Regions from separate parts of the Flavobacterium sp. H4147 genome, predicted to be linked through region 2. Evidence: riboswitches for the same ligand, from Rfam matches in the RefSeq annotation. Region 2 holds a riboswitch; the other holds the start of a gene.
What was found. A riboswitch is a leader RNA that binds a small molecule or an ion and turns the genes downstream of it on or off. The one in region 2 is predicted to bind S-adenosylmethionine.
Positions count from the first base shown of each region.

Region 1: another riboswitch for S-adenosylmethionine. It lies ahead of P2W75_RS15370 (TlpA disulfide reductase family protein); the one in region 2 lies ahead of P2W75_RS02520 (alpha/beta fold hydrolase).

Region 1 is NZ_JARKNB010000003.1:259,210-274,673, forward strand. It holds gene P2W75_RS15365 (aminotransferase class V-fold PLP-dependent enzyme) at 1-952, opposite strand, end outside; gene P2W75_RS15370 (TlpA disulfide reductase family protein) at 1,010-1,999, opposite strand; SAM riboswitch class I at 2,241-2,341, opposite strand; gene P2W75_RS15375 (nitronate monooxygenase family protein) at 2,628-3,713, opposite strand; gene P2W75_RS15380 (nuclear transport factor 2 family protein) at 3,726-4,106, opposite strand; gene P2W75_RS15385 (SDR family NAD(P)-dependent oxidoreductase) at 4,180-4,914, opposite strand; gene P2W75_RS15390 (4-oxalocrotonate tautomerase family protein) at 4,921-5,139, opposite strand; gene P2W75_RS15395 (YceI family protein) at 5,144-5,698, opposite strand; gene P2W75_RS15400 (Crp/Fnr family transcriptional regulator) at 6,065-6,637, opposite strand; gene P2W75_RS15405 (DoxX family protein) at 6,801-7,202, shown strand; gene P2W75_RS15410 (LytTR family DNA-binding domain-containing protein) at 7,372-8,139, opposite strand; gene P2W75_RS15415 (sensor histidine kinase) at 8,120-9,136, opposite strand; gene P2W75_RS15420 (thioredoxin family protein) at 9,715-10,449, opposite strand; gene P2W75_RS15425 (organic hydroperoxide resistance protein) at 10,541-10,951, opposite strand; gene P2W75_RS15430 (alpha/beta fold hydrolase) at 11,044-12,063, opposite strand; gene P2W75_RS15435 (cupin domain-containing protein) at 12,347-12,760, opposite strand; gene P2W75_RS15440 (SDR family NAD(P)-dependent oxidoreductase) at 13,148-13,891, opposite strand; gene P2W75_RS15445 (hypothetical protein) at 14,222-14,575, shown strand; gene P2W75_RS15450 (type I restriction endonuclease subunit R) at 14,709-15,464, opposite strand, start outside.
Region 2 is NZ_JARKNB010000001.1:575,381-590,844, reverse strand. It holds gene P2W75_RS02540 (hypothetical protein) at 1-115, shown strand, start outside; gene P2W75_RS02535 (O-acetylhomoserine aminocarboxypropyltransferase/cysteine synthase family protein) at 180-1,484, shown strand; gene P2W75_RS02530 (aspartate kinase) at 1,669-2,757, shown strand; gene P2W75_RS02525 (hypothetical protein) at 3,310-3,510, shown strand; SAM riboswitch class I at 3,701-3,809, shown strand; gene P2W75_RS02520 (alpha/beta fold hydrolase) at 3,882-4,871, shown strand; gene thrA (bifunctional aspartate kinase/homoserine dehydrogenase I) at 4,873-7,287, shown strand; gene P2W75_RS02510 (OsmC family protein) at 7,371-7,796, shown strand; gene P2W75_RS02505 (PLP-dependent aspartate aminotransferase family protein) at 7,966-9,138, shown strand; gene P2W75_RS02500 (RDD family protein) at 9,293-9,799, shown strand; gene P2W75_RS02495 (Rrf2 family transcriptional regulator) at 9,935-10,345, shown strand; gene P2W75_RS02490 (sulfite exporter TauE/SafE family protein) at 10,437-11,219, opposite strand; gene P2W75_RS02485 (sulfite exporter TauE/SafE family protein) at 11,528-12,430, shown strand; gene P2W75_RS02480 (phosphoadenylyl-sulfate reductase) at 12,457-13,167, shown strand; gene cysD (sulfate adenylyltransferase subunit CysD) at 13,398-14,297, shown strand; gene P2W75_RS02470 (sulfate adenylyltransferase subunit 1) at 14,440-15,464, shown strand, end outside.

The DNA.
Region 1 (15,464 bases), on a different contig from region 2:
ATTCTAAAGCCAAAGCGGTTCTGATTACCTGAAGAAAACCCGGAGTACCGCCATCTTCTCTAACTTCTATAACATCGCTGTAGCAGTATTTTCCCAACGGATTGGTCCATTTTACATTTCCTCCGCCTGGATTATCAGGAAAATCAGATTGGTATAATTTTTCATTGAAAACCAAAATACCGCAGGTTCCTGGTCCGCCTAAAAACTTGTGAGGTGAAAAGAAAATCGCATCTAATTGTTCTTCAGTATTTTTTGGATGCATATCAATTTTGACATACGGTGCCGAAGCTGCAAAATCTACAAAACAAAGTCCGCCGTTTTGGTGCATGATTTTAGCTAATTCATGATACGGCGTAATAATTCCCGTAACATTCGAGCAAGCCGTAAACGAACCGATTTTTATACTTCTGCCAGCATATTTTTTAATTTCCTCCGAAAGAACTTTTGGATCAACCAAATTGTTTTCATCAGGAGGAAGAATGACTACTTCAGCATTGGTTTCATACCACGAAACCTGATTAGAGTGATGTTCCATATGCGTGATAAAAACTACAGGCCGGTCTTCTTCTGATTTTGTTCGAAGAGCCATGATACGCTGTAGTTTAGACAACGCTGCTGTCATTCCGCTTCCAGTTGTTACCAAAACATCTGATTCGCTGGCATTAACCGACTTTTTAATAATGTCTCTCGCATGCTGATAGGCATGTGTAGATGTTTTTCCTGTTTGACTTGAAAGTGAATGCGTATTGGCAATCATTGGACCAATTTTATTAAGCATTATATCTTCGATCGGGGCGTATAACCTTCCGCTGGCAACCCAGTCTGCATACACTAGATTTTGCTCTCCGTAAACCGATTCGAAAGTATGGTTAATTCCTACGGTGTTTTCTCTAAACTTAGAAAAGTAACACTCAGGTTCTGTTGGTTTTGTTGTTGGCTCAATAGCATTCATATCCTTATCATTTTTAATTAACTAAATTGTATTGTCGTTATTTCTTTTGGATTGGTTTTAAATTTTATTCTCCAAAAGACTTTTTAATGTAGATTGTAATTCTTCTCCATGCAGGTTTTTGGCGACGATTACTCCTTTAGGATCAATTAAATAATTGCCAGGAATTGCTCGCACACCATATAATTTAGCAACAGCGCTATTCCAGAAAAGCAAATCAGAAACGTGTGTCCATGTTAAATTATCGTCTTGAATTCCTTTAACCCAATTTTCTTTCTTTTTATCCAATGAAATTGCCACAATATTGAATCCTTTATCATGAAATTCTTTGTAGGCTGCCACAATATTCGGATTCTCTTTTCGGCATGGCCCGCACCAAGAAGCCCAAAAATCGACCAAAGTATATCCTTTTAAATTGTCATAAAGGCGAACTGGTTTTCCATCAGGATCATTGGCAGTAAAATCAGGGGCTTTTTTACCAACAGCTAATCCGTCTAAAACGGTAACCAGTTCTTTTAGTTCTTTCACATAAGTAATGTTTTGAAGGCTTTTGTCTAATAGAGCAATATTTTGTGTAATCTGCTCTGGAGATAATCGATACGACCAGTTTCTATACAGCACATAAGCCGAAACAATAGATTTTGGATTTTCTATTATGAATTTGCTGATTTCAACATCTTTGGTTTTTTTATAGGTTTCGAACAAATCTTGAGAAGCCGAACCTTCAACCACAGAAGCAGTATAATATTTCTTCGGACTTAATTTTACTGTGATCGGGTCTTTCTCAAGGAAAATATACAATGGCGAACTTTCTGTATTGACGCTTAATCCATACAATTCTGGCGTTTTTACTTTTGTTTTAAAACTAAAATTTCCGTCTTTTACTTTTACCGAATCAATCGTGGTAAACATTTTATTGTGAAATTTTTGCAGGTAAACATATTGTACTACAGTGTCGGCAACTGTTCCTTTTAATTGTAAATTGTTTTCTTGAGCCTGAGTTTGAAAAGCTCCAAGAAATAAAGCAAAACCTAATAGTATTTTTTTCATTTTATTTTTAGTTTTAGATTAGACAAAAGGATTTCGGGCTAATGTCAAAAAGCCATCAGCGTATGATATTAAAAAAGAAAATCTAAGTAAAAATTAGTGCTTTCGCATTCGGAAAACCGCCAGACTATTTTCTTCGAAAATTAAATTTAAAAGTTCGTATCCTGCGTACAAAGTCGATTCTGTTTTCATTTTAATACATTTTTAATATCGATGATCTTAAACAGATTTTCTGAAAAAATCTTTCTTATCTGTCCGCATGCAGCGGAAGGATTTAGCACCTTATTCGGCAACAGGTTGCTAAGACTTCACTGGGCCTATTCCCTCAGTCTTTCTGGATAAGTATCATTATATAATTTTTCTGCGATACAAATATATATTAATTCTACCGAATTAGTCAAGTTTAAAATAAGTTTTTTTTATTTTTATTGAAAAGAGATTGATTAAAAGAATCCAAACACCTATAATTAAAGCAATTATACAAAAATATAAATTTGAGAATTTCATCATTTTATAATGTAAATCATGTATCAACCTCAATATAATGAGCCAATTTGATTTTGTATGATAGTAAAAAAAACTCATTTCATAACCGAAATGAGTTTGTCTTGTTAAAATTTACAATTCAAGTTTATGATTTCAATCCTGCAAAATGAGCTGTTGTTTCTTCAATCAAAGCATTCATCAAGGCAGCAGCTTTAGTATGTTTTAAAATTGGCGAAATCTGACCGCCCCAAAATAAAATCATGTCCCATTTCTGCTGTTCGATTGCCGCTTTTCGTAACGGTGCAATAAATGTAGTTTGAAGCGGGAAAGGTAAATATCCGAATTCTTTTCCTGTCATTTGTTTGGAGACACGGCTGGTTAAACCACGCCCGAGTCTTCCTGTATAAGCTCGTGATAAAGTGGTATATTTGGCAGCATCAGAAAACAACATCTCTTTGTGAATAGGCAAAGCGTTTGATTCATCAGTTGCTAAAAAAGCCGTTCCAATCTGTGCTGCACTTGCGCCTAGTGTTAAAGCTGCTGCAATTCCTTTTCCGTCTGCGATACCGCCGGCTGCAATAAATGGCGTTTTTATTTTTTCGCGCATTAACTGCAGTAATACAAAAGTTCCTGTTACAGATGATTCTGCATCAGTTAAAAAAGAAGGACGATGTCCGCCAGCTTCAAAACCAGACGCTATAATCATATCCACTCCGGCATTGTCTAAAAATATAGCTTCGTCTAAGGTAGTTGCCGCTCCTACTGTTACAATTCCAGATCTACGGCATTGTTCTAAAACATCAGCTGAAGGCACGCCAAACATAAAACTGAAAACTTTTGGACGAATGTCTAAAATTACCTGTAATTGGTTTTCAAATCGGGATTGAAAAGGGGCTGGTTTTTCTGGTAACGGAATTTCAGCTTCATCATAATAAGGTTTGAATAAAGCCGCCGTTTTATCGAACTGTTCATCTGTTAAACCTGACTGTGGAATATCGTGGTCTGAAACCCAAAGGTTAATATTATACGGTTTATGAGTTGCCGTTTTTATTTGTTTATCAATTTCAAAAATTTCCTGCGGTGTATTGGTGTAGGCTCCGTAACCGCCCAATCCGCCAGCGTTAGAAACCGCTGCTGTCAGCTCAACTGTTGATAGATTACCGCCAAAAGGTCCCTGAAGAATTGGATAATCGATTCCTAATAGTTCCGATGCTTTTGTATTGTACCACATGAGTGAAGATTTTTAGTTATTGCTTACGTCTGTGAGCATTTTATTTACGATAAGCCATTGTCCGTTTATCTTATGGAAAGATAAAAAATCCCGATAATTAAAGTCGTACATTTTAACATTTAATTCCGCTACAGCGATAGAATTGACTACTCGTATATCAATAATTTCACCTTTAAAAGGTTTACCGGAATCTTTAGGACTTTGTCGGTTTTTAACACCATCCAAATACAAATCAACTGTTTTAAAGTAAGGCTGATTTTTGACATCTCCGAAAAGGAAAGTTCCGGGCTGAAAAATGCTTCCCAAGAGCATTTCATCACCTTCATAAATTCCTTTAAAATAATAGTTTTCTATTGCGTTGGTAATTACTTTTACCGCTTCCTGATTTTCCATTGTACTTGTATTTTGAGCTTTTATGCCCTGAAAACTCCAGAGCATAAAAGCTGTTATTAAAATAGTTTTCAACTTAGTTTAAATTGTGTCCGGCACCTTTTCCGCCATCGACATTGATAATTGTTCCGGTAATAAAATTGCTTGTGGCAACGGTATACACCATTTCGGCAACATCATCAATCTCCCCTACTCGGTTTAGCAAATGAAGTCCTGCATTGGAATCGGCATTGTCACCATGCATTGGCGTGCGAATTACGCCCGGCGCAACAGTATTTACACGGATATTTTGTTTTCCAAATTCGGCCGCTAACTGAATGGTTAAAGCATGGATAGCGCCTTTACTCGCAATGGGAGCTGTAGCCGGCCATCCGCCTAAACCGTGATTTACAAGTGGTGTTCCAATATTGATTACCACACCGTCTTTTTGTTGTAACATTTGCGGTATAACGGACTGAGTTGTAAAATAAGTTCCTTTTAGATTTGTTTTTAAAAACTTATCCAAATAAGCTTCATCAACTTCCAGAAAAGGTTTGCTTTCGAAAATTCCGGCATTATTGATTAATACATCGATAGAACCGAATTTTTGAATTGCAATTGCCGCCAGTTTTTCGCCGGTTGCTTTTTGGCTTACATCTCCTGCAGACATAGCCAGATTATCTCCTGCTCCTAATTCGGCGAAAGCTTTCTCCAAAGTATCTTCATTCAATGAATTGATAACTACGTTATGTCCTTTTTCTAAAAAATATTTTGCGATTCCTTTTCCAATTCCCGAAGCGGCTCCGGTTACGATTATAGTTTGTTTTTTCATGATGTTTTATTTTTTATCGGCTGTAATGCCTTTTTCTCTTAATACTGATACTTGTTCGCCTGCATACCCCCAATCGTCGAGTTCGATTTCCTGAATTACAATATGGGTTAAATGCGGGTCTTTGTTTAATACTTCGGTAATTAAATTGGTAATACCGCTTATTAACTGCTGTTTCTGCTCGCGGGTAACGCCTTCGCGGGTCAGTTCTAGTTTTACGTAAGGCATGATCTTAGTTTTGAGATTGTCCAGAAAAAAAAGCTTCGGCATTGATTGTAAAATCAAGTTCAAAGTCGTTGTAGATTAAAGTGTCTCCCAGATCTTTAAAGAAGTTTCCAGATCTGAATTTGATGTCGTAAAGCGTACGGTCAATTACCAGTTTTCCTGATAAAGCTGCAGTGTTTGAGTGGTTTTGCAGTGATACTTCAAATCCGGCAGGATGCGTGATATCTTTTATAGTCAGATTTCCTTCCAGATAAAAATTACCATTTAAAAGTTCTTTTACATTTAGAATTTCAAAAGATGCGGTTGGGAATTTTTCTATTGAGAAAAAATCATCAGAAGCAAGATGTCCGGCAAACTGTGCATTAGCTGCAGCATCACTTATATCTAAGATTTTGATTGAGGTTGTATCGATTACCACATTTCCTCCTTTTATTTTTCCATCACTAAAGATGAAATTTCCATTTTTGATACCAATTGTACCATTATGTGCGCCGGTTACTTTTCTCCCGATCCAATCGATTCTGCTTTCTGAGCTTACGATAGTATAATTTATTGTTTCCATTTTTATTGTATTTAAAAGTACAATACAAAGGAACGGCGGTTGTCAAAATTGGTTACGTGATGTAGATCACATTCTTTTTTTTGAGTGGCAAAGGTCTAAAGGGACAAAGCTGCAGGGGTTTTTATATCAGCTGTTTTGGTCTCTCACAATTTTGCAGATTGAACAGATTACTGTTTTGCGTATTTTTTTGTTTCACGCAGATTTTGCAGATTTATACAGACACAAATTATCAGCTCAATCTGCAAAATCTGCGAGAGCTTATACTTTAAGCTTTTGCGAGATTAATCACTTTTTGTTTAATCAGCTTAAAGCAGCCAAATCTGCGTGAAACAAAATCATTTTAATCTTAATAATCTGTGCAAAAAACTACGAATTATGAAGTCTGCTTAAAGTTTCTCTGGAAACGCCTAAATAAGCGGCAATTAAATGTTTGGGAACGAGATTGTATAATTGTGGATATAAGGCCAAAAGTTCTTCGTAACGGGTTTTGACATTATTATTCATAAAGGATAAAAGTCGTTTTTGAGAAGCGATATAACCTTTATTGGTTCTCCAGCGGAAGAAATGTTCTATCTGGTGAAACTCAGCGCAGAGTTTTTCGCGGTCTTCGCTGGAAAGACACAAAACCTCAGCATCGGTAATGCAATCTACATTTATAGAAGCCGGAGTTTGATTGTAGAGTGCATTATAATCAGAAGCCCACCAGGTTGGCATAGCAAACTGAAGAATGTACATTTTGATTTCGTCATTAATAAAGAAGGTTTTCAAACAGCCTGAAATTACAAAATATTCATGGTTTACTTTATCTCCTACGCCAATAATAGTCTGACCTTTTTTGAAAGACAAGGGTTTAAAATGAGAATAAAAGTAATCAAACTCTTCTTGTGTGAGTGATACGGTTTTCGAAATATGTTCTTGTAAAATGGCTTTGGCTTCCATCCTTAAAATAAAAATGTTTTAGTTCTGTAAAGTTATTAAATCAGATGAACTTACAGATTGTCTATTTCAGAAATCGATTTGTCCGTTTCACCTAATTTATGATATGAAATCGATCGCCATTGACGCAATTTTGTCCTGTTTAACAACTTAAAAATTTAAAATCATGAATGCAAAAACAACAAAAATTATTTATTGGACAGGAATTATTTTAACTTCTTTATGGTTTGGTGCCAGCGGATTTTTTGAATTGACAACCAACAAACTGGTGTGGGAAATTACACAGCTATTAGGATATCCAGCGCACTTTATTTACATTCTGGGTGTTATGAAAATTTCGGGAGTTATTACGCTTTTAATTCCAAACCGATTATTACGCTTGAAAGAATGGGTATTTGCCGGAATATTTTTTGACATCATATTTGCTTTCTTTTCAAAACTAGCTGTTTTAGGTTTTGGTGCAACAATAGATGCTATTATTGCTTTTGTTATGGTTAGCGTAACGTATGCTATGTTTAGAAGATTATACAGCGTTACCTACATTCTCAATTCGAAGGACGAGAAATAAAAAGCTAAGAAAGGTTTAAATGAAAAAATAAGCAGATCTTTAAAAATAAACATGAAACAAATCTCGTAAAGTATTTACGTCTTTACGAGATAGTTTTGTTATAACTAAAGACAAATCTGGAAAAATTGACACTGATTACTGAGTCAAAAAACTGCATTGATAAAAAAAATTACCTATTCTCCAGCCAGCTTAAAAATGCCGTTGTTTTTTCCTTTCCTACCAATAATTTTTCTTCGGTTGGAATGGTTAATTTGATGATTAATTTTCTTGAAAAGTAATGTTCTGCTTCTCTTATGGCTGAGAAATTTACCAGATATTGTCTGTTGAGTCTGAAAAACTGAATAGGAGATAATAATTTATGAACCTCATCTAATGACTGTGCAATTTGATATTCGGTCTTATCAAAAGTCATGATTGTCGGAGTTTCATTTTTAATGAAGAAAAACGCAATGTTTTCTGTCTGAATCGTTTGGTATTTATTGTTTTTGAAAACCAGAAAACTGCTTTTTCCTGTATTTTCGCCTGTTCGGGTTAAGAGATAATCAAAATCAGGCATCATTTTTTTATTTCTTTGGAAGAAGTTCTTCAACTCTCCCGTCTTTTTAATTGCCTGCGAAATGCTTTCTCTTGAAAACGGTTTCAAAACGTAATCAATTCCGTTTGATTTAAAAGCTTCGATAGCATAATCGTCAAAAGCGGTGCAGAAAATAACCGGAGATAAAACCTCAACATTTTTGAAAATCTCAAAGCATAATCCGTCTGCAAGCTGAATATCCATAAAAATCAAATCGGGCTGATCGTTTTCTAAAAGATAACTCACAGCGCCGTCGATACTCTGAATATAAGATACAATCTGAACGTCGGGTCTGATACTTATAATAAGCTGGCCAAGTGCTTTGGCCGTTTTTACTTCATCTTCAATTATTACGATAGTCATAAATCAGGGGTATTTTAACTTTAAAAAGGGTTTCCGTTTTATCTATTTCAATTTCCTTGTTAACCAAATGCAGAAATCGCTGGTTGATATTGTCCAAACCAACTCCGGTTGACAAAGTACCTCGTTTGAGCTGAATTGGATTTTCGATCACCAGAAATTCATTTTCGGTATATAATTTTATATGCAGAGGTTTATCGAGCGAAACAACATTGTGTTTAATACAGTTCTCAATCAATAACTGAAGCGAAAAAGGCGGAATTGCCGAATCGTACTGCTTTGGATCAATTTCTTTTATAACATCAAATCCGTCTTCAAAACGCGCTTTCAGCAGATATACATACGAATCTAAAATTTGAAGTTCTTCTTTTAAAGAAATCAAATCCAGTTTTCGGCTTTCTAATGTAAAACGATAAAAATCAGATAATTTCAGGATAAAATCAGAACTCTGCGGGTCCTGCATATCCACCATCGATTTCAACGTATTCAAACTGTTAAATAAAAAATGCGGATTTACCTGCTGTTTCAATAATTCGTACTGCGCTCCCAAATTTAAAGCTTTGGTGCGTTCCAGTTCTACTCCCATTTGCTGTGTCTGGTAGTTTTGAAACAGAAGATGCAGGAACATATACACAATGAGGTTGATCAAAACACCGCGGAGTTCGAACATTATGGGCGCATCCATTTTTGACACCTGAAAAAGTTCTTGATGCGCAATTACCAGAATTACCATCAGCAGAATTCCCAACAAAACACTCAACAGCAATTTCCAGTTAAAAAGGCTTTTGTTAGTTCGTTGTGATGAAAATTTTGGTAAACTATAAATGTTGTAATACCAAATAAAAAGAGAAAACAGCAGTGTAATCGAAGAGTTTATAATAAGGTCTCCAGGCGTAGAATCGGCATCAAATAATTTGGGTATTGAAGCCATTACCGCCAGAGCGATAGAGCTTCCCCAAATGACTTTGAGCGAAACCTGAAAGCGTTTTGCTTTTTCCATAATTGTATTTGTTTGGTTATCCTGTTGGTCAAAGATAGGTTTATTTTGAAAAAATTATTTCAGGCTGATTCAGCTGATTTTTATTTTTTTTAAACACATAGAAACATAGTTTTTTGCTTTAAGAATTAGATTAGAGAAAAAACTAGTTTTTACACATAGCTATGTGTACTCAAAACAAATCTTATCTGTCTTTTCAAAAAGTATTTTGTTTTGAAAAAATTATTTCACGCAGATTGCAAAAGAGTTATGCAGATTTAGCTGATATTTATTTTTTAAACACATAGAAACATAGTTTTTTTTTTTACTTTAAGAATTAGGTCAAAGAAAAAACTAGTTTTTACACATAGCTATGTTTACTCAAACAAATGTTGTCTGTTTTTTCAAAAATGTTTTGTTGTGAAAAAATTATTTCACGCAGATTAAAAAGATTAAAGCTGATAAATGCTGATTTTTTATTTCTGACTTAAAAACACATAGCTATTGTTTATTTAAACAAATGAAATTTCTTTTTACGCAAAGCAAAACTATGTCTCTATGTGTTAAAAATTAATGAAGCTTCATCAATATAGAACAAAACCTTAAGCACGTTTTACACCTAAAACAGCTCCTGAATTCATATCCTGTACAAAACCAATAATTTCGAAATCCTGTGTATTGAAATTTTTAGGCAGACGAACTGTTGCTGTTCCTTTTTTCACTTTATTCAAATCAACTGATTGCAACTGACGAACGATTTGATAATGCGTTAAAACACGATTGGCATTTTCTCCTCTTTTTATATTGCTTTTGGCTTCTTTTTGAACCACAGCAATAAACAAACGACTGTTTTTTGAAGTCCCTTCTACACTATAGTTTACTGAAAGGTTATTATCAATTTGATACGTTTCTAAACTCAAAGAAGCAGAAGCAGGTTTGACAAGTGCCGATTTGATTCCGTTTCGCAGACTTGTTTCCTGAGAACCTACATAATCTATTTTTCCGTTAATGATAACCTGAGGTGTGTAAATAGGATCTTTTCCCATGAATTTAGCATAATCGTATTGTCTTTTCGTATAATCGGCATTACTGAAAATATCTTTCCAGCCTTGTTTGTCCCAATAATCTACGTGATAAGCCAATACATAAACATTCTTGTCTTTTAATTCATTCTGAATTCTTCCAGACAATTCATCAGCTGGCGGACAGCTCGAACAGCCTTCTGATGTATATAATTCTAAAAGGGCAAACCCTTTTTTATCTGAATTGCTTTGTGCGAAAATGGTGTTTCCCATTAAAAGAAACAGCATTATAAAAGTGGTAACTATATTTTTCATTTCATTTTGAAGTTAAAGGTTATTGGTTAGGAGTTAAAGGTTAAGAATTAGGTTTCAACAACTCATAACCCCTAACCTATAACTTATAACTTTATATGATATTAATATCTACATAAATATTTCCTCTCGTAGCTTTAGAATACGGACAGGTTTGGTGTGCCTGTGCTGCTAAAGCTTCTGCCGTTTCGCGGTCAATTCCCGGAAGACTGATGTTTAAACGTGCCTGCAATGAATATTCACCTTCTGTTACACATAAATCTATTTCTGCGTCTACAGCTGTTTCTGACGGAAGTTTAACTCCCAATTTTGAAGCGGCGATTCCTAATGCTCCAATAAAACAAGCCGACCATCCTGCAGCAAATAACTGTTCTGGATTTGTTCCCGGACGTGATGATCCCGGTGCGCTTAATTTGATATTTAATTGTTCGTCTGAACTTTGAGAAGCTCCTTCTCTACCGCCTGTGGTGTGTGTTTTTCCTGTGTATAATACTTTTGTGCTCATGATAATTTTAGATTTTAGATTTTAGATTTTAGATTTTAGATTTTTAAAAATCGCTTCGCTCTTTTTGGAATTTAATTTTTAATTCTCAATTTTTAATTTTTAAAGCCAGCTACGTCAATAATTGCTTGTGCAAATGCTTTTGGATCTTCCTGCGGAACGTTGTGCCCAATTCCTTTTAAGATTCTGTGTTCGTATTTTCCTGTGAATTTATTGGCGTAAACTTTTCCATCTGCGAAAGCACCGTCAAAATCACTTCCTATTGTAATCGTTGGAACTTTAATTTCCGGTTTAACAGAAAGACGTTTTTCTAAGTTGTCGTATTTAGATTCTCCAGCTTCCAGAGATTGTCTCCATCTGTAATTGTGAATTACGATTGCCACATGATCCGGATTGTTGAAAGACTGAGCGGTTTGGTCGTAAGTTGCTTTGTCAAAATTCCATAACGGAGAAGCGATTTTCCAGATTAGTTTATTGAAATCGTAAGTGTTTTGAGTGTAACCCTGTTTTCCTCTTTCGGTTGCGAAGTAATATTGGTACCACCAGCCTAACTCAGCTGTTGGAGGAAGCGGTTTTAAATTTGCCTCCAGATTTACGACTAAATAACCACTTACTGATACCAGACCTTTTACACGTTCCGGCCAAAGTGCAGCTACTACAACCGCTGTTCTGGCTCCCCAGTCGAAACCGCCAATTACGGCTTTATCTATTTTCAATGCATCCATAAAAGCGATAATATCACTTGCTAATGCGGCCTGCTGTCCGTTTCTGAAAGTAGCTTCAGAAAGAAAAGTTGTTGTTCCGAATCCTCTTAAATAAGGCGTAAAAACATGATATCCTTTTGCAACCAAAATTGGAACCACTTCGTTATAGCTGTGAATATCATAAGGCCATCCGTGAAGCAGAATAACCGGAGTTCCGTTTGAAGGACCTGCCTCTGTATAGCCTACATTTAATAATCCGGCATTGATTTGTTTTAAAGTTCCAAGTGAAGGGTTTACTTCAATAGTTTGTTTTGAAGCTTGTGCATTGGTTAAAGCCACATTCATAAAAAGAGCTGCGATTAAAACCAATTTTGTTGTAATTCTGTTTGTACTATTTAATAGCGTTTTCATAATTTTATTTTTTGATGAGTTGATTATCAGTTAATTTCTTCGTCAAAGGTATCTTGACAGTTGTTGTTTTTAAAGTAGAAAAAAGGTGAAGCGGACAAAGTTTAGGTTGAAATGGACAATCTTTTAATTGTGAATTGTAAATGGTTAATTGTAAATTGTTATAACCGCAAAGCACGCTAAGATTTTATTTAATGCTTTTGTAAAACGCAAAGGACGCGAAGCTATATGCTTAAAAAACTTTGCGCACTTTGCGGTTAAACCATTCGCAACCTCAAACTTGAAACTACTTTACTAAAGTTAAAACAGGTTTTCCTTTTTCTACAATATAAGTTGCCAGTTCCGAAGCTTTTAAACTTGTATTATTTCTAGCCGAGTGAACTACACCAGCCGGAATAAATAACACTTCACCTGCTTTAAGAGTTACCGGAGCTTGTCCTTCCACTTCGTATTGTAATGAACCTTCAAGCACATAGATAATCTCTTCGCCTGGATGAAAGTGCTTCCCAAAAGCCGAATGTCCTTCAAAATCAATTTTCGCCTGCACCGTTTCACGACCCGTAATACTTAAATCGTGTTTTTGTAAATCAGTGCGTTTTATTCCCGTTTGTGCAGCGATTTGATTCGGAATTAAAAAGGCGATGATTCCTAAAATGACAATTGCGATAATAATCCAGGTTTTTTGTTTTTTAGTTTCCATATTCTTTTGATTTAAAATTTGTTATCAGTTAATTTCTGAGTCAAAAGTATATCGAGAATGCTTCCTACGAAATGAGAAAATAGCCCAAGTGGACAAACTTCTGGATGAAATGGACATCAGAGAAGTTATAAGTTATGAATTATGAATTATGAATTATGAATTATGAATTATGAGTTATGAGTTATGAGTTTGAAATGCGATTAATTTTACCACAGAGAATACTAAGATGTTTTGCTGCAAGACTTAGTAAAAACGCAAAGTTCGCAAAGCTTTGAAAAACAAACCTTGCGAACCTTGCGTAAATCCTAGCGTGCTTTGCGGTTAAATCACAGTATACATTTACATTTTACATTTCACCATTTACAATTCACAATTCACAATTCACAATTAAGCCAAAACCATTCCCCCATCCATAATAAAATCGGCTCCAGTGATGAATTTTGCGGCATCAGTGCTTAAATAGGAAACCATTTTGGCTACATCTTCGGCTTTGCCCATTTCTTTTAGCGGAACTTTTTCGACTACAACCTCCATAATACCTTTTACGGTAGATTCATCTAAACCGACTTTTTTCATCACTTCGGTTTCTGTTGGTCCCGGACTAACCGAATTCACTCTGATTTTTCGTGGCGCTAATTCCAACGCTGCCGATTTCATAACCGAATTCAAAGCCGTTTTACTAGCCGAATACACCGAAGATCCCGGCCCCGGCATACTAGCAGTATTTGAAGACAAAAACACTACCGAAGCACCGTCTTTCAAAACCGGAATAAATTTGCTTAAAGTAAAATACGCCCCACGCAGATTGACATTCATAATACTGTCGTACAATTCCTCCGAAGTTTGCTCAATTGTTCCCAAACCGGCAATTCCGGCATTGATAAAAAGAATATCAACGGCTCCGAAATCTTCTTTTACTTTCGAAACCAGATTTTCAATATCCAAAACACTCGATTGATCTGCTGTAACTAACGTCACTCCCAATTCCTGAGCCGCTTTTTCAATAGCTTCTTTTCGTCTTCCGGTAATGATAACTTTAGCGCCTTGTTCTTTTAATTCTTTTGCTGTAGCATAACCAATACCGCTGTTTCCGCCTGTTATTACTGCAACTTTATCTTTTAAATTGTTCATTTTTCTGTGTTTTTAAATTAACAAGGCAAAGTTAAATCGCAAAACACATTGCTTTTTTAGAGGTATCATCGAGTATACCGCTTTAAGTATTGAAGCTTACATTTTCATTTCATATATTCGTATTGTTTTTTAGGAGCTGTTTCCAGCTGTCCGCTATATCTTTTATGCCGAACAACGGCACAAAAGGATGCCGCTCCCATCTGGGCTAGGACATACATTTTCATTAGAAGTTTTGTGGAAATTTGATTTAGAAACAACATTTAAAAAGTAATATTTTTCTTATTTTTTAAAATATTTTTTGATATCTTTACGTCCCTAAACGTTAAGATAATGAACTTAGAAAAACTTTTGCCCGTGTGGTATGGTGGCGGTATTGGAAACAACTGCAACGCTCTTAACGGCGTAGGACACCTTAGCTACACGGGTTTTATATCCCTAAACGTTAAGATTATGAGCGTAACAAATCTTTCCAAAGAAGCCGAAATCAGGCTAACCAATTTCTTCAATCAAACCGTATCGCCCGAACAAATGGCAAAAGCATTACGACAAGTAAATTTTGTTCTTGCTCTAGGTATTATTCGTGAAAACGAAACCCTTCAGCAAGAAATACTAAAACTAGAAAACAGTTTTTACTGGCTCAATGAACTAGCCGAGATTTTGTGTCCTTATTTGGATGTGGAGTAAGATTGTTTTTTGGTTTGAAATTTTTGAAACCCTTGATCATTTTTTTGATTGAGGGTTTTGTTTTTTTATTTATAATTATAAGGATTATTTCTTAAAACATGTTAATGCAATTGAAACAAAGTATAATAATTTCCTAAGCGATCATTCCTTTAACAAAAACTTCAACATATTCTTTCATCTTAGTGATAATCCTATCTCCAATAACTCTAGCTTGAAGAATGCTAGGTCTATTATCAAGACATTGAAAAACTTCATCTTTTATTGGCTCCCTTCCGCTATATATGTAAGCATCAATTAAAGCTTTAAATTGTGCTTTATCCAAATGTTCTTCATCACATATTTTTCCTAAAGCTAAAACTTTCTGGTCTTTCCAAAACTTCTCAAATTCATCTTCAATCGAATCGCCATCTTTTATAAAAGGCATATTTTCATCTATAAACTTTTGGATTAACTCTCTCTTGCTTCTTAAATTGATATCGCCACTTAACAAATCAATAATAGCTTTTCTTTTAGCATTAGCAGCACTAGAAGTTTTTGTTTGTTTTAATTGCGCTAATAATTTTAAAATATATGCAACATTAACTTTATCTCTATGAATTAATTCTAATTCAAAATCTATATCATCAAGTATAGACGTTTTTTGTTTTTGATTGTCTTGTTTTACCTTTTGATATAAATCTAAATATTTGCCTTTATAATTATTATATTCTTCTTCATCAATTAATAAGTCATCCCAATCAAAATCTGCGTAAGATTGCAAGACATTCATCGCACGCATTAATTTTCTAAAAGCTTGTACAAATAGAGCTTCGTCTTCCTCACTTTCAAGATCATTTACATCTTGATACGTTGGAGTGATTTCTCGTAAATCCTTTAAAGCTTCATCAAA
Region 2 (15,464 bases):
AAATATTACAAGAGAAGTGGCAAGACTGCATCAAGAACAAGATTTAAAAAATCAGAAATCATTACTCTTTCAACTATATTATCTGGAAGAAGAAGGCGAAGACTTTTTTGCTTAAACCAATTCTAAAATTCATTTACAATATATAATAGTATTAACAATACCTAAAAAACTAAGAAATCATGAGTACACAAAAATTTGCAACAAACGCATTACACGCAGGACATGATGTAACGAAAAACGGAGGAACAAGAGCAGTACCAATTTACCAAACGTCATCATACGTATTTAATAGCGCAGATCATGCGGCTAATTTATTCGGATTAGCCGAAGCTGGTTTTATCTACACAAGATTAAACAATCCAACAAATGATATCCTTGAACAGCGTTTGGCGGCACTAGAAGGCGGAATTGGAGCTGTAGTTACAGCATCTGGAGCATCTGCAATTGCGACTACTTTATTGACTTTACTTAGAGCTGGCGATCATATTGTTGCATCTAACAGTTTATACGGCGGAACTTATAATTTATTAAGTGTAACACTGCCACGATTAGGAATTACAACCACTTTTGTAGATCCTTCTAATCCAGAAAACTTTACCAAAGCCGCCAAAGAAAACACAAGAGCCTTCTTTGTAGAATCTCTGGGGAATCCAAAATTAGACGTATTAGACTTAAAAGGAATTTCGGCAGAAGCCAAAGCATTCAAAGTGCCGTTTATAGTAGATAATACAGTTGCGACACCTTATTTATTAAACCCAATTAAATACGGTGCCGATATTGTAATTCATTCCTTAACTAAATATATTGCCGGAAACGGAACTTCATTAGGCGGTGTAATCATTGACGCTGGAAATTTTGACTGGGCAAACGGGAAATTCCCTGAATTTACAGAACCTTCTGCCGGATATCATGGATTAGTGTATCACGAAGCTTTAGGTAATGCCGCTTTTATTGCAAAAGCAAGAATTGAAGGACTGCGTGATTTCGGATCAGCTCTGAGTCCTTTTAACGCCTTTCAGATTATTCAGGGATTAGAAACACTGTCAATCCGAATTAAAAAACACAGTGAAAATGCTTTGGCATTAGCCGAATGGTTAGAACAGCAAGATGAGGTGGTTTGGGTAAACTATCCAGGTTTGAAAACCAATAAATATTATGATTTGGCTCAGAAATATCTTCCAGAAGGACAAAGCGGAATCATAACTTTTGGTTTGAAAGGAGGATTTGATGCTGCCAAAAAAGTTGTAGATGAAACACGATTATTTTCGCTGTTAGCCAATATTGGCGATACCAAATCGCTGATTATCCACCCAGCCAGTACCACTCATCAGCAATTGTCTGAAGAAGAACAATTGTCAACAGGAGTTTCGAAAGATTTAATCCGACTTTCTGTTGGAATAGAAGATGTTGAAGATTTAATTGCCGATTTGCAAGCCGTTTTTGAAAGCGTAACCCAATCGCAATACAGCATTAATAAAAATTAGGTTTTTTTGTTTTTTGTTTGAAAAATTGCCTTTAGCAGCGTGAGTTCTGCTAAGGGTGATTTTTTATGAAAAGACTATCGATATAAAATAAACCATATAGTTAGAAACGCACCGCGTTTACTCGCTAACATGGCAGGTTCAATATAAACGTTGATTTAAATGAACTTATATAAAAATTAAAATTATGTCAAAACTAAAAATAAATATTATCCTTTTTGGAATTGGTAATATTGGAAGCACTTTAATCAATCAGATTATCGAAAGCCAAGAGTTTTTTCTTCAGAGTAGAAATGTTGATTTTCACTTTCCAATAATTACCAATTCAACAGTTGCCTTTTTCGAGAAAGAAGGTGTTGGATATTCCTGGGAAACCAATTTTCGACAATTGGCCGTTCCTTTTAGGGTAGAAGATATTATCGAATTTGCCAAAGAAAATGAATTCGAAAATTTAATTGCAGTCGATGCAACTGCAAGTGATGAACTGATTGGACATTACAATACTTTAATCGAAAACGGATTTAATATTGTTGCCGTAAATAAAAAAGCCAATACGCTTCCAATCGATCTTTATAAAAAGCTTAGAGAAAATCTCAAAAAGCATGATAAAGAGTTTTTATATGAAACCTCTGTCGATACCGGAATTCCGGTTTTACAAACTTTAAGAGATTTGTATTTCTCTGGCGAGAAAATAACAAAAATAAGAGGCGTCTTTTCAGATAATCTAAGTTATGTTTTTAATCGTTTTTCGGCTGAAGAAAACTCCTTTTCATCTGTTTTAAAAGATGCTAGTCTCCTAGGATTAATGCGATCTACTTTTAAAGAAGATTTGTCTGGAAATGACACCGCAAAGAAATTATTGATTCTTACCCGTGAAATAGGCAAAGAATTTGAATTTTCAGATATAAAAATCCATCCGCTTATAAAAGAAGAACATTTAGAAAAAAATGGCATTCTAAATAAAGAAGCAATCGACAAATCTTTTAAAATCGCCAAAATCACACAAGCAGAAAATCATGTATTGCGATATGTAGGCGAATTTGATGTGGAGAAAAACACACTTGAAGTCAAATTGATTTCGGAACCTGTTACTTCCGCAATTGGACAATTGAAAGGTTCTGATTCTATTTTTGAAATTTATACCAAATCGTATGCAAATACTCCAATAGTCATTCAAAGTGCTGCGGCAAGCCGACAAGCAATTGCAAGAGGAGTTATAGCGGATATTTTAAAAGTAGCCGAAAAAATTAAAAATAAAGAAGCTGTCTGGCTTTAAGTGGCTCTAATATTAGTAGTTCTTTGAAAGATTGAAACAGAAAGTCAGTTAATTTTTGTAAGACAAAACCTTCGTTTATTCAAAAATAAATTTTGTAAGATGTTTTTTAGCGGTAAAAAGCTGTTTTTTAACGTTATTTTAGAAAAATTGGGCTTTTATAACTTGGAATATTCGAAAAATATTCGCACATTTGTAAGACAAACTAAAAAATTGTTAAAAACAGAGAATAGTTTGTTAACAATGAATAAAACACTTTCGGTAAAATAATCAATTCGGGAAGTTTATAAAAAGTAATAAATGCAAGATTTTTTTAAAATAACAGTCAAATCGCAAATGAATAAGTCCCTTCAGATGAACAAGATGTTCAATGTCGCACGTATTTGTGTATGCGTCTGTTGATACTAAAAGTATATATAAGTTCCATAAAAACTTAGACCCTTTTGGTATTAAAAATCCAAAAGGGTTTTTTTATTCATTTTGGTTACAGTAACAAAGAATTAAAGAAAAAATAAAGATTATAAAATAATAATAACTGACTTAAACTTAAATATCATGAGTGCAATAAACTTCCTAAGAAAAAAACTTTCAACATTCAGAAACAGGAAAAACGAAAGAAATAATCCGCCGCCAACAAATGAATTAATCCATCCAAGTTTTGGAATAACAGAAACGGATAAAAAATTGGTGAAAAACCTGCCAAATTCATTAACGTTTTTGATGTACTCAAAAGAAAATGAAACGCTTTTCATCTAAGTTGAAAAAGAACCATAAATTAGGTTAAAAACCTGCATAACATTACTGGGCATAACGTTCGGTAATTTTGTGCGTACAATAGTTTCTGATTGAATTATATCTAAGAAATTGAAGAATCAGTTTCGATAAAATTTGTTTGTTTAAGAAATTAGTAGTTAATTTGCACCGTTAAGTTCAAAAACGTATTGAAATGTTATAAAGAAAGGAGGAGGGATTAGACCCGATGAATCCTTAGCAACCCTTCGTTAATTCGAAGAAGGTGCTGCATTCTACCACGCCCAAACGTGGAAAGATAACAACAAGAATTTTTCTAGTTTCACTCTAGACTTTCTTTCTAATATTTCCACATACAAATCAAAAATAAAAAAGATTTGAAATTGGAAAATATACCAAGTCCCATTATAATTCAAAATTTCATCACCGAAAGTGGTGCAGTTTATCCATCGCTGCCTTTAAGTTTTACACTTTCTGGCCAGCCGTTGCATTCTGCCCCAATTGTTCTGGTAAACCATGCTTTAACAGGAAATGCACAAGTAACTGGAGAGAATGGTTGGTGGAGCGATTTAATTGGTGATGGTAAAACAATAGATACCCATAAATTTACCATTCTAGCCTTTAATGTTCCAGGCAACGGCAATGATTCTTTTATCATTGAAAACTATCTGGATTTTAAAACACGAGACATTGCTAGAATCTTTCTGCAAGGTCTTGAAGCGTTACAAATCGAACAGGTATTTGCTATAATCGGCGGCTCTGTTGGCGGTGGAGTAGCTTGGGAAATTCTAGCTTTGGCGCCAAATATCACCGAACACTTAATTCCAATTGCAACCGACTGGAAATCGACCGACTGGATGATTGCCAATTGTTTCCTGCAAGAACAGATTCTGAACAATTCATCAAAACCAATCGAAGATGCCAGAATTCACGCTATGCTGTGTTACCGTTCTCCAGAATCTTTCAAAGAAAAATTTCAACGAACCATCAATCAGGATCTTTTGATTTTTAATATCGAAAGCTGGCTCGCACATCACGGAAACAAGCTGCAGAAACGTTATCAGCTCGCTTCTTATAAATTGATGAACCAATTGCTGAAAACAATCGATATAACTCGAAATAGTGAGGATTTCGAGACATTAATTTCCAAATCAAATGCCGCAATACATATTATTGCAATCAACTCAGATTTATTTTTTACACCAAAAGAAAATCTGGAAACTTATAATGAATTAAAGAAGTTTAAAAACAATGTTTCATACAGCGAAATAGATTCGGTTCACGGACATGACGCTTTTTTAATAGAGTACAAACAATTAGATCATTTACTTGCCGATATTTTTAAGGCAGAAACAATAGCAAAATAAAATGAAAATATTAAAATTTGGAGGTAAATCATTATCAAACGGAGAAGGACTTAACAAAGTAATTTCAATCATTTCAGATAAAGTAAATCAAGGCGAAAGAATTGCCGTAGTCGTTTCTGCCCGCGGAAATGCAACAGATGAACTAGAAGATATACTAAGAATTGCCGCTAAAAACGGAAACTACAAACCTCTTTTGGAAAGTTTTAAAGCATATCAAGCTTCCGATTATCCGCAAGTTGATTTATCAGAAGAATTCAATGTTTTAGACAAACTTTTTGAAGGAGTAAGTCTGATTGGAGATTACAGCAATAAAATCAAAGATCAGATTTTATCAAAAGGAGAATTGCTTTCGGCGAAATTATTGACTTCTATTTTAGTTGAAAAAGGAATTCCTGCCAATTTCGTAGATACAAGAGAACTTTTAAAAACAGACTCTAAATTTGGTGATGCGCAGCCTTTAGAACAACTTTCTAAGAAAAACGTTATTAATTATTTCAAGCTTCATAACGGAGAAACGGTGAATATCGTAACAGGTTTCATTGGATCTAACAACAACAACGACACAACTACTTTAGGAAGAAACGGAAGCAATTACACCGCTTCGTTAATTGCGAACTATTTGGATGCAGAAGAGCTTCAAAATTTCACGCACGTTGACGGAATTTACACAGCAAACCCAGATTTAGTAGCAGATGCTAAAAAAATCGAATTCTTATCATTTAACGAAGCAAATGAGCTGGCTAATTTTGGAGCCACTATTCTGCATGCAAAAACCATTATTCCGTTATTAGAAAAGAATATTCCACTGCGTATTTTAAACACCTTCAATCACGAAAACCACGGAACTTTAATTACTTCAAATTCTCAAAAAGAAGGAATCAAGACACTTTCGGTTTTAGAAAATGTATCACTGGTAAATCTTGAAGGACGCGGATTACTAGGGAAAGCCGGAGTTGATGCCCGAATCTTCAAAGTAATGGGCGATCACAACATCAGTGTAAGCATTATTTCGCAAGGTTCTTCAGAAAGAGGAATCGGATTGGTTGTGGCCAAAGACAAAGCAACATTGGCAATGGTCGAATTGGAAAAAGAATTCGAAAACGACTTTTATTCTAAAGACGTAAATCAGATTACCGTAACTGATAATGTGTCTGTAATTTCAATCATTGGTCAGGACTTAAGTACTTTCCACAAACCGTATACAGCTTTAATTAAAAACAAAATTGTTCCAATTTTATTCAACAATACCGTTACGGGTAAAAACGTGAGTTTGGTGGTTAAAAAAGAAGAACTCACGAAAGCTTTAAACGTAATTCACGGAGAGATTTTTGGGGTTTCTAAAAAAATCAACATTGCTATTTTCGGACACGGTTTAGTAGGCGGAACTTTGATTAACCAAATTTTAGAATCGGCTTCATCAATCGAAAAACGAAAAGATATTAAGCTGAATGTATTTGCGATTGCCAATTCTAAAAAATTGCTTTTAAACAGACACGGTGTAAATAATAACTGGAAAACCGATATTGAAACCAAAGGCGAGCCATACACGATTCAGGATATTATAGCTTATGCTAATGAACATCATTTAGAAAATTTAATTGCAGTAGATAATACAGCAAGTGCTTCTTTTGTAGAAAACTACATTCCGCTTGTAGAAAGCAGTTTCGATTTGATCTCTTCAAATAAAGTAGCCAATACGTTAACGTATGGTTTTTACAAAGAATTGAGAAAAGCATTGGCGGAAAATCAAAAGAATTATTTATACGAAACCAATGTTGGAGCAGGATTGCCATTAATTGACACCATTAAATTACTGCATCTTTCAGGTGAAAACATCACTAAAATTAAAGGCGTTTTCTCTGGAACATTAAGTTATTTATTCAATAATTTCTCTGCGAAAGATGCTCCGTTTAGTAAAATTTTACAAGAAGCAATTGATAACGGATATACAGAACCAGATCCGCGTGAAGATTTATGCGGAAATGATGTTGGTAGAAAATTATTAATTTTAGCTAGAGAATTAGACTTGCAAAATGAATTTGAAGAAATCTCAATTCAGAATTTAATTCCAGACCACTTGCGTGAAGGAAGCGCAGCCGATTTCTTGACAAAATTGAAAGAATTTGATCCAATTTATGCAAAAATAAAAGCAGAACAACAGCCAAATCACGTGTTGAGATACATTGGTGAATTGTCTGGAGATTTACAGAATGACAAAGGAAATTTAGAAGTGAAATTAGTTTCGGTTCCATCAGACACAGCTCTTGGCGGATTAAAAGGTTCTGATTCATTCTTCGAAATTTACACAGAATCTTACGGAGATCGTCCAATCGTTATTCAAGGAGCTGGTGCAGGTTCTGCTGTTACAGCGAGAGGCGTTTTCGGAGATATTTTAAGATTATCTGATAAAGGATAATTGAATTTTAGATTGCAGATTTTTGATTTTAGATTGGTGATCTTGCAATGACAAGAATAAAAAACAAAAAAAATAACAACACAATGAAAGTAACTTTAAACAGAGTAAATGACGCATTTCATTTCAAAGTAAAAAATGAACGCGGACACGTAGTTGACGTTGACAGCAGAGCCGAATTTGGCGGAAGCGATTTAGGTGCAAGTCCAATGGAATTAGTACTAATGGGAGTGGCAGGATGCAGTGCTATCGATATGATTTCAATTTTGAAAAAACAGCGTCAGGAAATCACTTCATTTGATGCTGAGGTTGAAGGACTTCGTGTTCAAGTTGGAGAAGCAAAACCCTTTAAAGAAATCGATGTGGTTTTCTATTTAGAAGGAGAAATCAATCCGGAAAAAGCAAAAAAAGCAGCACAGCTTTCTTTCGAGAAATACTGTTCAGTTGCCAAAACGGTTGAACCAACAGCAACCATTAAATACAAAGTAGTTTTAAATAAAGAAGCTTTGTAATAATTAGAAAATGAGTCAATTTGAGAATTGTTCAATTTGTAAAATGAGTCAATCAGATAATTTTTAAGATGAACATAATAACTCTATATCTGTTTGAATTTTAACGCAAAGTAAAAACTTGAAACGTTAAACTTAAAACGAAAAAGAACAAAAACACAAAAACAACACAATGAATACAGAAGAATTTGGTTTTGAAACACAAGCCATTAGAACACAATTAGAAAGATCACAATATTTAGAACATTCGGTGCCTTTGTACCTATCGTCAAGCTTTGTTTTTGAAGATGCCGAAGATATGAGAGCTTCATTTACAGAAGAAAAAGAAAGAAATATTTACAGCCGTTTCAGCAATCCAAATACAACAGAATTTGTCGATAAAATCTGCAAAATGGAAGGTGCAGAATCGGGTTATGCTTTTGCAACGGGTATGGCGGCAGTATATTCTACTTTCGCGGCGTTATTAAATTCTGGAGATCATATTGTTTCTGCGAGCAGTGTTTTTGGTTCAACTCACGCTTTGTTTATGACTTATTTTCCAAAATGGAATATCGAAACTTCTTATTTTGAAATTAATAAGCCAGAAACAATAGAGAGCTTAATTAAACCAAATACCAAAATATTATACGCTGAATCTCCAACAAATCCTGGAGTAGATGTAATTGATTTAGAATTGTTAGGAAATATAGCCAAAAAACACAACTTGATTTTAATAATCGATAATTGTTTTGCAACACCCTATTTACAGCAGCCAATTAAATTTGGAGCGGATTTGGTGATTCACTCGGCTACAAAATTAATCGACGGACAAGGTCGTGTTCTTGGTGGTGTAACCGTTGGAAACGCTGATTTAATCAGACAGATTTATTTATTTTCTAGAAATACAGGACCAGCTTTGGCGCCGTTTAATGCTTGGGTGTTATCAAAAAGTTTAGAAACATTGGCTGTTCGTGTGGATAGACACTGCGAAAATGCTTTAAAAGTAGCTGAATTTTTAGAAAGCCATCCAAATGTAAACAGTGTAAAATATCCATTCTTGAAATCGCATCCGCAATATGAAATTGCCAAAAAACAAATGAAAGCGGGTGGAAATATTATTGCATTTGAAATAAAAGGCGGAATCGAAGCTGGAAGAAAATTCTTAAACAGTATTAAACTTTGTTCATTGTCAGCAAATATTGGAGATACCAGAACAATTGTTACACATCCGGCTTCTACAACACACAGCAAATTATCTGAAGAAGATCAACTAGCAGTTGGAATCACGCAAGGTTTAGTTCGTGTTTCTGTTGGTTTAGAAACAGTAGAAGATGTAATTGCCGATTTAAAACAAGCACTTTCTTAATTGAAATTTTAGATTTCTAAATTATACAATGACGATTTTTGATAGTAATTATTTTACTGTTAAAAATCGTCATTCTTTTTTATGGTTGTTTCGGTAAAAAATCTATTTTTGTTAAAACCATATTCAAAATCATTTAACTAAACCAAACCAACCTATGAGTAACTCTACTTACATTCTTGATGAAAAATTATTGGCTTCAAAAGGGCAGCGATTTCTGAATTACCTTCTGGATAATATTATGGTACTTGCCTTATTATTTGTGTTAGGTGTTATTTTAGGATTAATTGGAAGTCTTTTTGAATTACATGGAATTTTTGTTTGGTTAGACAATATTGGGGATTTAGAAGGAAGATTGATTTTTATTCTAATCACAATAGTTTACTATGCTGTAACAGAAGGTATTTTTGGCAGATCTTTAGGCAAATTAATAACAGGAACCATTGTTGTAGATGAAAATGGTGTTAAACCTGATTTTGCAGATATTTTGAAAAGAAGCTTCAGCCGAATAATTCCCTTCGACGGACTTTCGTTTTTAGGAAATTCAGGAAGAGGCTGGCATGATTCAATTTCGGACACTTATGTAGTGAATAAAAAAGAATTAGAAGAAGAAGTTAAAGTCTTTCACGAATTCAATTTAATCGGAAATAACGAAGTAATTTGATGGATTTAGTAGAATTTAACTATTCTACTGTTATTTTTCTCATTTAAAAATCCTATTTTTGTTGCAGAAAAATATGAAGCTGTTTGTTTTAGGAAAATCTAGAATTTGCAGTCTTCAATCTAAAACATAAAAATAGTGCTTTCAAAGAAAACAAAATACGGAATTAAAGCCTTAACTTATCTGGCTAGACGGGAAAATAATGAACCTGTGCAAATAGCCGAAATTGCGAAGAGTGAACACATTTCGATTAAATTTTTGGAAAGCATTTTATTGCTTTTAAGAAACTCTGGATTTCTTGGTGCAAAAAAAGGCAAAGGCGGAGGATATTATTTAATCAAAGATCCAAAAGACATCAGTATGGCGAAAGTCTATCGTATTCTAGAGGGGCCAATCGCATTACTGCCTTGTGCAAGTCATAATTTCTACGAAAGATGTGATGACTGCGATGATGAATCGACCTGTGCGGCACGACGTTTAATGACAGAAGTTCGTGATAATACACTTAAAATATTAGAAAGTAATTCTTTAGCAGATATAGCATTCTAAAAAAATAAACCATAAAAGTTATATAAGTTCATTTTAGACTTTGCGCAAAGCTTGTTAAGTGAACTTATATAACTTGATTTTAAAATTTATCTTAAAAGATCAATTTATATCCTGCCATGAAAAGCATTACAGCAATCGCATTTCTAAGGAATTGATCCGGCACTTTTCCACTTAACATACTTCCGATATAGATTCCAGGAAGTGATCCCATTAATAATTGCACTAGTAATACTAAATCTAGATTTCCCATAGAAGCATGTCCAATTCCGGCAACTAAAGTTAGAGGAACAGCATGTGCAATTTCAGTTCCTACTAAACGTGGTGTTGGTAAAAGCGGATAGAGGAAAAATAAAGTTACCGTTCCTAATGCTCCAGCTCCAATAGAAGTTAAAGTTACAGTTGCCCCTAATAAAATTCCTATTCCAATAGTGAGCATGTTTTGAGTTTTGCTTTCTTTATGAAATTTATCTCCAGCATGTTTTTGAGAAAAGACTAAAATTTTATTTTTGAATATAATGGCAATCGAGGTAAACAATAATGCCCAGCCTAAACTATATTTTATTACACGATTTATAGTTTCAATATCGGTTTTAATACTGTTTAATATCCATAAAGTCAATAAAGCAGCGGGAACACTTCCTAAGGTAAGCCATCCGGTAATTTTCCAGTTAATGTTTCCTTTTTTGTTATGTACAAATACGCCTCCCGCTTTGGTAAAAGCAGCATAAAGTAAGTCTGTGCCCACTGCGGTTGTTGGAGAAATACCAAAATATAATAAAATTGGAGTCATTAAAGAGCCTCCGCCAACACCTGTTAATCCAACAATAAAGCCCACAGTTAAACCTGCAATTACAAGACCAATCTGAAAATCCATAATAAAAATTTGGAGCTAAAATAATAACAATTTTATAATTATCCTATGGATTTTATAGAGATTAAATGTGTATTTTTACAAATCACAAAATTAAAGTACGCTGTTATAATCTAACGAAGCAGCGCCTAATTTGTTAAATAAATTATTAATCCTTTATTAAATTTCTTTTGTCTTGGTTTATAGTAAGATAGCTTCTGTAAAAAACTAAATATATTGTTTTGATATTTCAAAATATATAGTACATTTGCAAAGTAATCTACTAAGCCGATAGGATAATAGATTTTTAAGAATAAAAAATCTTAAGAAATATGGAAAATGAACTTAAATTGAACAACACTGCGATCAAGTCTAATGCTTTTTCAAAAGGAAATTTGTGGGTTGTCATACCTGTCGTTTTGCTAGTAAGTTTATTATCTGTATTAATATACAATCATCACGCTGAATTTACGTGGGATGGATTTGTAAATGGTTTTAATGAAGAGTTCTTAGTATTTTTTGCTATTGGAGTTTTCGCTCAATTAGTTGACGGAACTTTAGGAATGGGTTACGGAGCGACTTCAACCTCATTTTTATTGGCTTATGGAGTTCCACCAGTAGTGAGCAGTACAGCGGTTCACGTTTCGGAAATGTTTACAACAGGAGCATCGGCACTTTCGCATCACCGTTTTGGAAATATCAATAAAAAACTGGTAAAACATTTGCTGATTCCGGGAGTTTTAGGTTCAATCACAGGAGCTTATTTGTTGTCGGATGTTATTGATGGAGATATTATTAAGCCATTTATTGCGGTTTACATGATTATTCTGGCGGTTGTAATTATCAAAAAGGCATTAAGAAAAAGCATTGTAAAAAAGAAGACTAAAAAATTAGGCGTTTTGGCTGTTTTTGGAGGTTTTATGGATTCTATTGGAGGAGGTGGCTGGGGGCCAATTGTGACTTCAACATTATTAGGAAGAGGAAGAAATCCAAGATATACCATTGGTTCTGTAAACGCAGCTGAGTTTGCGATTTCATTTGCAAGCGGTATTACTTTCATGCTTTTTGGAGGAATCCACGGCTGGCAGGTAATCATCGGATTAATTTTAGGAGGAGTTATTTCGGCGCCATTAGCAGCTTATTTGGTGAATAAAATCAAAAGAAAACCAATGATGGTTGCAGTTGGAGTTCTAATTATAATATTGAGTTTAAAAACATTGTCTAAATTATTGTAAAAAATAATTTTAGAAAGAAAGAGATTATGAGTGCGAGTATTGTACAAGATTTATTAGAAAAAACTAAAGATTTTTCCCTTGAAGAAACTTTGAGTTTTTTAGCAGAAAGATATCCAAATCAGGTTACTTTTTCAACTTCATTTGGGCAGGAAGATCAGGTAATTACTGACTTTGTCTTCAAAAATGATATTCCAATTAAGGTTTTTACTTTAGATACAGGAAGATTATTTCAGGAAACTTACGATGTTTTCCATAGAACTTTAAAGAAATACAAAAAACAAATTGAAGTTTATTTCCCAGAAGCGGCATCAGTAGAAAATCTGCTTCAAACAAAAGGACCAAACAGTTTTTACGATTCGGTTGAAAACAGAAAAGAGTGCTGTTTTATTCGAAAAGTAGTTCCCTTAAGAAAAGCTTTGGCAGGAAATGCAGTCTGGATTACAGGTTTAAGAGCAGAGCAATCAGAAAACAGACACGATTTAAGCTTGTTTGAATACGACGGAAACTTTGAAATTATCAAATTCAATCCACTGTTAAAATGGACTTTAGAAGAAGTTGAAAATCATCTGAAAGAATTTAATGTCCCTCAAAATGCTTTACACAAAGAAGGTTTTATAAGCATAGGATGCGCGCCTTGCACGAGAGCCATTTTTCCTGGTGAAGACATTAGAGCCGGAAGATGGTGGTGGGAATCAAGCCATAAAGAATGTGGTCTGCATAGTGCTAAGAAAGAATAGATTTTTTAGAAGAAAGAGGCAAGAGGCAAGACTTTCGTTTAAGAAAATAGAACAAAATAAAGAATATAGATTTTAGTTCCGGAGGAACGATTCATATTGTAGCGCCGGATTTTAATCCGATGAGGTTAAAGAGAATAGAATAAAGAGTGGAGATTTTAGATCGGGCAGAAAACTTGAAACTTTAAACCTGAAACAAAATTTTCACAACAAAAATATCAAACAAAAAAACAATGAGTTCAGTATTAAAAACAAACGCTTTAGAGAGTGAAGCGATATATATTTTCAGAGAAGTAATTTCACAGTTTGACAAACCGGTTTTACTTTTTTCAGGAGGAAAAGATTCTATTACATTAGTGCGTTTGGCACAAAAAGCATTTTTTCCTGCCAAGATTCCGTTTCCTCTATTACACGTTGATACGGGACACAATTTTCCTGAAACAATTGCTTTCAGAGATAAATTGGTAGAAGAATTAGGTTTAGAGTTGATTGTTCGTAATGTTCAGGATGCTATTGATGAAGGAAAAGTGGTTGAAGAAACTGGTAAATATTCAAGCCGTAACAGCTTACAGACTACAACACTTTTGGATGCCATTGAAGAATTTAAATTTGATGCTTGTATTGGCGGTGCGCGTCGTGATGAAGAAAAAGCAAGAGCAAAAGAACGTATTTTCTCTGTTCGTGATGATTTCGGGCAATGGGACGAAAAAAATCAAAGACCTGAGTTGTTTGATATCTTAAATGGAAAAATCGAAAATGGACAAAACGTTCGTGTTTTTCCAATTTCAAACTGGACAGAATTAGATGTTTGGAGTTATATCGAAAAAGAAAAAATCGAGATTCCGTCCATCTATTTCTCACATAAAAGAAAAGTTTTTTTGAGAGACGGTTTAATCTGGTCGCATTCTCCTTTTGTGTACCAAGAAGAAGACGAACAAATCGAAGAAAGAATTGTTCGCTTCAGAACCGTTGGAGATATGAGCTGTACAGCAGCTGTTGAATCTTACGCAGCAACAATCGAAGAAGTGGTTGGAGAAATCAGATCATCAACTATCTCTGAAAGAGGTGCCAGAATCGATGACAAACGTTCTGAAGCTGCAATGGAAAAAAGAAAACAACAAGGTTACTTTTAATTTAATTAAAAATTGAGAATTAAAAATTAAAAGTTAGAATCAAGAAAACAAAAACATACAGATTTAAATTTTAGTTCAAAGGCAAACAACGTGAAACTTGAAACCTGAAACAAAAAATTAAACCTGAAACAAAAATATTAGAATGGACGTTTTAAAAATAGCAACAGCAGGAAGTGTAGATGACGGAAAAAGTACTTTGATCGGAAGATTATTGTACGACACAAAATCATTGACTACAGATAAAATTGAAGCAATCGAAAAAAGCAGTAAGCAAAAAGGATACGATTATTTAGATTTCTCTTTGGCAACTGACGGATTAGTGGCGGAAAGAGAGCAAGGAATCACGATTGACGTTGCGCATATTTATTTTTCGACTGCAAAGAAAAGTTACATTATTGCCGATACTCCAGGTCACGTAGAATATACAAGAAACATGGTTACAGGAGCTTCAACTTCTCAGGTTTCGATCATTTTAATCGATGCTAGAAAAGGAGTTATTGAGCAGACATACCGTCACTTTTTTATCAACAATTTATTGAGAGTAAAAGAAGTAATCGTTGCCATCAACAAAATGGACTTAGTAGATTATTCTGAAGAAGTTTTCAATAAAATCAAAGCTGATTTTGAGGCATTAAACGCCAAAAGTACTTTCAAAGAGCAAAACGTAAGCTACATTCCGTTAAGCGCAATCAACGGTGGAAACGTAGTAGACAAATCAGAAAACATGCCTTGGTACAATGGACAAACTGTTTTAGAACATTTAGAAGGATTGCATTCTCATGATGTTTATGAGGCAGGAAAAGCACGTTTCCCAGTTCAAACCGTTATTCGTCCAAAAACAGAAGAATACCACGATTTCAGAGGTTATGCTGGAAAATTATACGGAAACTCTATTAAAGTTGGAGATGCTGTAACGGTTCTTCCTTCTTTAACACAATCAAAAGTTTCAAAAATTCACTTCTTCGATAAATCATTTGACGAAGCTTCTGCAGGTTCTTCAATCACAATCGAATTAGAAAATGATATCAATGTAACGAGAGGCGATATGATTGTAAAATCAGATGAGCTTCCAAGAATTGAAAAAGATATTACAACGACAGTTTGCTGGATGGACAGTAAAAAACTGGTTCCAGGAACTAAATATCTTGTACAGCACAATACGAATAG